Regions from separate parts of the Thalassotalea euphylliae genome, predicted to be linked through region 2. Evidence: predicted binding sites of a transcription regulator. Region 2 holds the regulator's gene; each other region holds the start of a gene.
The links. The regulator MetJ, encoded in region 2, represses methionine synthesis genes. The targets are predictions, from matches to a motif close to TAGACGTCTAGACGTCTA.
Positions count from the first base shown of each region.

Region 1: a site for MetJ is predicted at 843-860, ahead of metK (methionine adenosyltransferase). Genes of this name have one in related genera too.
Region 3: a site for MetJ is predicted at 732-749, ahead of DXX94_RS14550 (homoserine O-succinyltransferase). Genes of this name have one in related genera too.

Region 1 is NZ_QUOT01000001.1:3,793,999-3,796,278, reverse strand. Features, by position in the region: gene murI (glutamate racemase) at 1-815, shown strand, start outside; gene metK (methionine adenosyltransferase) at 1,072-2,259, shown strand.
Region 2 is NZ_QUOT01000001.1:2,884,768-2,887,047, reverse strand. Features, by position in the region: gene metB (cystathionine gamma-synthase) at 1-508, opposite strand, end outside; gene metJ (met regulon transcriptional regulator MetJ) at 796-1,128, shown strand; gene DXX94_RS12760 (malic enzyme-like NAD(P)-binding protein) at 1,220-2,280, opposite strand, start outside.
Region 3 is NZ_QUOT01000001.1:3,305,436-3,307,715, forward strand. Features, by position in the region: gene DXX94_RS14545 (trypsin-like peptidase domain-containing protein) at 1-636, shown strand, start outside; gene DXX94_RS14550 (homoserine O-succinyltransferase) at 822-1,787, shown strand; gene metH (methionine synthase) at 1,789-2,280, shown strand, end outside.

The DNA.
Region 1 (2,280 bases), 910 kb from region 2:
GCAACACACAGACTCCTATTGGTATTTTCGATTCAGGTATTGGTGGACTTTCCATTGCGCGTTGTGTTGCGCAAAACTTGCCAAATGAGCAGCTAATTTATGTCGCAGACAGTGGCTTTGCACCATACGGCGACAAAAGCCATAAAGACATTATAGCCAGAGCTGACTTTGTTGCTAACTTCCTGATAAAGCAAGGGGTGAAAGCCATTGTTGTGGCTTGCAATACGGCAACTGTCGTCGCAATTGAAGAGCTGCGCGCAAAATATACGTTACCGATTATTGGCGTAGAGCCAGCAATAAAGCCCGCAGCGAAACAATCTAAAGCCAAGTCGGTTGGGATAATGGTGACACAAGCTACGGCCAAGAATGATCGCTTTCTCAGGCTTGTTGAAAGTTACAAGCAAGATGCACAAGTACATATTCAACCGTGCCCCGGCCTAGTGCAACAAATTGAACAAGGCGACCATGAAAGTGACACTTGCCAAGCGCTACTCGATAGCTTTATCGCCCCACTGGTCGATAAACAGATAGACACCTTAGTGCTCGGCTGCACTCACTATCCATTGATAGAGCAACAAATCAAAGCTCATTTACCAGCAGGTATTGAGTTACTAGAAACCGCCCAACCTGTCACCAATGAGCTTATTCGCCGGCTAACACTCAATAATCTGCTGGCGCAAAGCGATTTAGAGATTCAAGGCTTAACAGCCGCTCAAGGTTACCAAGTCTATTCCAGTGCACTAACGCAAGCGCAACAGCAAGTTATTCAAACCTTTTGGCCAAGCAAGTTGAGTTTTCACCAACTATCACGCTAAGAAACTCTATCGAATAAAAAAGCCATTTAGACGTCTAGGCGTAAAAAACTTTTCATCAATCTTCAGTTCGAGTAGAATGGCGAAAAATTTGTCGTGGCCTATTTTTAGTATTGCGATTAGTTAGCTTCATTAGCCTTATTGGCTAGCTAGGTTAACTAATAAAATCCTATCGGGTTGAAATTGCGTAGTAGCAAGCAGCTTGCACTATGTGCATAAGCGACAACAATTACCCTATTTCAATGATAATTGAGGTTTTATGTCTAGACACCTATTCACCTCTGAATCTGTTTCAGAAGGTCACCCGGATAAAATTGCCGATCAAATTTCTGATGCGGTATTAGACGCAATTATTGCTCAAGACAAGCATGCTCGTGTTGCTTGTGAAACTATGGTTAAAACTGGCGTTGCCATTATCTCAGGTGAGATTTCAACATCAGCTTGGGTTGATTTAGAAAGCCTAACGCGCAAAGTAATCAGTGATATTGGTTACACTTCATCAGATGTCGGCTTTGACGGTGAAACTTGTGGCATTATGAATCTGATTGGCCAGCAATCTTCTGAAATCGCACAAGGTGTTGACCGTGCAAAACCAGAAGAGCAAGGCGCTGGTGACCAAGGCTTAATGTTTGGTTACGCAACTAACGAAACGCCAACCTTTATGCCTGCACCGCTTTACTACTCTCACTTATTAGTAGAGCGCCAAGCAGAAGTTCGTAAGTCTGGTGTACTGCCTTGGTTACGCCCAGATGCAAAATCACAGGTAACGTTTGTTTATGAAAACAACAAGCCTGTTGCGATTGATGCGGTTGTACTTTCAACTCAACACAACCCTGACATCAGCCAAGAAATGTTGCACGATGCGGTAATGGAAAACATTATCAAGCACGTTCTACCAGAAGAACTGCTAACTGCCGATACTAAATATTTTATTAACCCAACGGGTAGCTTTGTGATCGGTGGCCCAGTAGGTGACTGTGGTTTAACAGGGCGTAAGATCATTGTTGATACCTACGGCGGTATGGCACGTCACGGCGGTGGCGCTTTCTCAGGTAAAGATCCATCAAAAGTTGACCGCAGTGCGGCCTACGCAGGTCGTTACGTCGCGAAGAATATCGTAGCCGCTGGCCTTGCTGAGCGCTGTGAAATTCAAGTGTCATACGCCATTGGTGTGGCAGAGCCAACGTCAATTACCGTTGAAACCTTTGGTACGGGTAAAGTTGCAGAAGACAAGCTAGTTGAACTGGTTCGTGAGCACTTCGACTTACGCCCATACGGCATTACTAAGATGCTTGACTTGCTACACCCTATGTACCAAGAAACAGCAGCTTACGGTCACTTCGGTCGCGAACCTTATGAAAAAACTGTTGATGGTGAAACCTTCACCGCATTCAGTTGGGAAAAAACAGACAAAGCTGATGCATTACGCGCAGCTGCTGGCTTGTAAGCCAAGTATATATCACTAAGA
Region 2 (2,280 bases):
CAAGAGCGCCAACGGCTTTACTTGCAGCAGCGATTTTTTCAATATCAACTAAGCGCAATAACGGGTTGCTTGGCGTTTCAATCAGTACCAATTTAGGCTGTTGTGCAAGCGCTTCATTGAGTGCCTGTTCGTCGCTTTGATCAACAACAATCACATCGAATTGGCCACGTTTTGCCAAGTGCACAAACAGGCGATAGCTACCGCCGTAACAATCGTGTGGAATAACAACTTTATCGCCGACTGACAGCAGCTGACAAATCAAGTGAACCGCTGCCATGCCTGTGCCCGTGACAATACCTAGAGCACCACCCTCAAGGTCAGCAATAGCCTTACCAAAAGTCGCTCTGGTTGGGTTACCTGTGCGCGAGTAATCAAAATCACGCTTTTCGTTAAAACCCTTGAGTGAATACGTACTTGATAGGTGAATAGGCGCCACCACAGCACCGTGATGTTTATCGCTGTTAATACCGGCGCGTGCTGCGATAGTAGCGGTTTTTTGCTTAGTCATACTATTCACCTAGTAATTACTGAGTTTAGCTAGCTTATTCAATTTAGATTTTGAGTGCTAAAAGTGAGCAAGCCATCAAATGGATGTTTAGACGTCTATAAATCTATCCGTTTTAAATTTTGTGGTCAAGAAGTTTTAGACATCTAAACTTCTACACATATAGGTTGACTGAAATATGCCACCTAGTACAATTTAACGTTAATATCTGGGTTGCATCAAAAAGACATTACAGCGCATTACAAAACGCTGACCATCACCCAACTAATAACAATGTATGAGGTACTTAAATGGCTGATTGGAATGGCGAATATATTAATCCTTACGCAGAGCATGGAAAAAAAAGCGAACAAGTAAAGAAAATCACCGTTTCTATCCCACTTCGGGTACTCAAAGTACTAACTGACGAGCGCACTAGACGCCAAGTTAACAACTTACGTCACGCCACCAATAGTGAACTGCTATGCGAAGCGTTCTTGCACGCTTTCACTGGTCAACCTTTGCCTAACGATAACGATCTGGCCAAGGATAATGAACACCGATTACCAGAAGCCGTTCGTGAAGCCTTGATTGCACAAGGTATTACTGACTTTTCTGAATTCGAAGCAGATGACGAAGAATAAATCGCTCGAAAAACGCTGCACATAAATTCGAATCAAAAGGCGCAAATTGCGCCTTTTTTAATGCAATTATTGCAATCGCTAATTCACTATCTTAACTTTCCATATAGTTCTCAGGCAGTGGCAGCGCCGCCACACCAGACTCAACAGCCGCTTCGGCAACCGCTTTAGCAACTCTTGCCTTCAGGCGACTATCCATAGGTTTAGGAATAATATAATCGCGACCAAAAGTTAAGCTCTTATCACCGCTTGCTTTAAGCACCTCAGCTGGCACTTCTTCTTTCGCCAATTGGCGAATAGCATGTACCGCAGCAACCTTCATTTCATCGTTAATGGCTTTTGCACGCACGTCTAATGCACCGCGGAAAATAAACGGGAAGCAAAGTACATTGTTGACTTGGTTCGGGTAATCAGAACGTCCAGTAGCAATAATCACATCATCACGCGTTGTTTTAGCCAATTCCGGCTTAATTTCTGGATCTGGGTTTGAACAGGCAAAGACGACAGGGTTAGGTGCCATCAATGCTAAATGATCAGCCGACAATAAATCAGGCCCAGACACGCCGACAAAAACATCAGCGCCTTTGATAGCATCTTCCAATGTACGCTTGTCGGTGTTGTTAGCGAAAAGCTTTTTGTACTCGTTTAAATCGTCACGACGAGTATGAATCACACCCTTGCGATCTAACATATAGATTTTTTCACGCTGCGCGCCGCATTTGATTAATAGCTCCATACAAGCGATTGCCGCTGCACCTGCGCCCATACACACAATATTCGCCGCTTGAATTTCTTTGCCTTGAATATCAAGAGCGTTAAGCATACCGGCAGCAGTAACGATCGCAGTACCATGTTGATCATCGTGAAAAACAGGAATTCGACAACGCTCAACCAACGTCCGTTCAATTTCAAAGCACTCAGGCGCTTTGATATCTTCTAAGTTTATGCCGCCAAATGAGTCAGCAATATTGGCGACAGTGTTAACAAATTCTTCAACCGTATGGTGCTTGACTTCAATATCGAACGAATCAATGTCAGCAAAGCGTTTAAAAAGCAATGCTTTACCTTCCATTACGGGTTTTGATGCCATTGGCCCCAAATCGCCTAGCCCTAAAATAGCCGTACCATTTGAGATTACCGCTACGGTATTACCTT
Region 3 (2,280 bases), 420 kb from region 2:
AATCTGCCGGTTATCCCGCAGCGCAATGACTTGGAATCGCTCTCTGGCGATGTCGTGTTAGCGATTGGTAACCCGCTGAATTTGGGGCAAACGGTCACCCAAGGTATTATCAGCGCAACGGGCCGCAATGGCTTAAGCAGTACTAGCTATTTACAATTCCTGCAAATGGACGCGGCCATCAATGAAGGCAATTCGGGTGGTGCGTTAGTTAACACAAACGGCGAGTTAGTTGGCATAAATTCACGTAAATTTACGCAACGTAATTCGCAGCTGAATGTGCAAGGTATCTTTTTTGCGGTGCCATATAAGCTCGCCAATCGAGTTATGCAAAAAATTATCGAAAATGGCCGGGTAACACGTGGTTGGCTAGGTGTTAATACCGAGCAGCTGCCATCACATACCAAAGGTTTTACCATTACTGCCATTAGCCCCAATAGCCCTGCGCAACGCGCTGGCTTGCAAGTCGGTGATTTGGTTTATCAATTTGATGATGTTGAGATTACGGGTGTTGAGCAAGCGCTAGATATCGTTGCAGAAACCAGACCAGGTAAAAGCATTATGGTAAGCCTTTACCGCAACAAGCAAACGCTGCAGTTACCTGTGCAAATTGGTGAGCTTAGAAATATCGGCAATTAAAGAGCATTTTAAATTTGGGGTCACTGACCATTAAGGCAATGGCTAGCTAAAGCAGCGCTTTACTTTATATCTCAGAATCATTTCTCAAATATGTTTAGACGTCTAAACGTTTAGATGTTGACATAGCTAAAGAACCAAGGCACATTTACTAGCTCAATTATTCGCTAGTGTCTTGTGGATTTGTTATGCCAATTAAAATTCCTGATCAGTTACCTGCCTTAAAAATTCTTGGTAACGAAGATATCTTTGTGATGTCGGAGCACCGCGCCGCCAATCAAGATATTCGACCGATGGAAATGGCGATCCTCAATTTAATGCCGAATAAAATTGAAACCGAAGTGCAAATTTTGCGCATGCTGTCGAATACGCCGTTGCAAATTAATGTCGATTTAGTGCGTATTCACGCCAACCCTTCAAAGAATACACCAACGTCGCATTTAGAGTCGTTTTATCGCTTGTTTGATGATGTAAAACACAAGCAATACGATGGCATGATCGTTACGGGTGCACCACTTGGCTTAATGAATTATAAAGAAGTCAGCTATTGGAACAAAATTCAAGAAGTCTTCGATTGGGCGCAGAATAATGTAGTTTCTACCATGTACTTATGTTGGGCTGCTCATGCGGCTTTATATCATCATTATGGCCTAGAACGTCAGCTTCGTGATGCCAAGCTTTCAGGTGTTTATCGCCATGATAAGTTACGCCCCCATGAAAAACTAACGCGTGGTTTTGATGATGAATTTTGGGTACCCCATTCACGCTACGGTGAAGTATTGCCAGAAGATTATCAATCGGTTGAGAGCTTAAATATTCTCGCGCAATCAGCAGAGGCAGGGGTTTATTTAAGTGCCAGTGAAGACAAACGCCAAGTGTTTGTCACTGGCCATCCTGAATATGACCCAACCACGTTAGACGATGAATATCGTCGAGATTTAGCCGCTGATTTGTCTGACGGTTTAACGCCAGCGATTCCCGTGAATTACTATCGCGATAACAATCCAGACTCTGCGCTTGAGAAACCGCCAGCGAGTAAATGGCGCAGTCATGGTAGCCTGTTGTTTAACAACTGGATCAACTACTATGTGTATCAAATCACCCCTTACCAATTAGATGCTGAGCATATTCAGACATCAATCACAGGAGAGTAACGTGCAGCAGTTAGCATCGTTTCAACAACTTCAGCAAGCCCTTAACGAGCGTATTTTAATTCTCGATGGCGGTATGGGGACAATGATCCAAAACCGCAAATTCAGCGAAAGTGATTTTCGCGGTGAGCGCTTTCAAGATTGGCACTGTGATATTCAAGGCAATAACGATTTATTGGTACTGACCCAGCCAGACACGATTAAGGCAATCCACTCTGAATACCTTGAAGCTGGCGCCGATATTCTAGAAACCAATACCTTTAACGCAACGACGATTGCCATGGCCGATTACGACATGGAAGCGGTAAGTGCTGAAATTAATCTTCAAGCCGCTAAACTGGCGCGCGCTGCGGCGGATGAATACACCAAGAAAACACCGCATAAACCGCGTTTTGTTGCTGGTGTGTTAGGGCCAACAAACCGCACCTGTTCGATTTCGCCTGATGTTAATGACCCAGCGTTTCGTAATATCACCTTTAATGAGCTCGTCACCGCT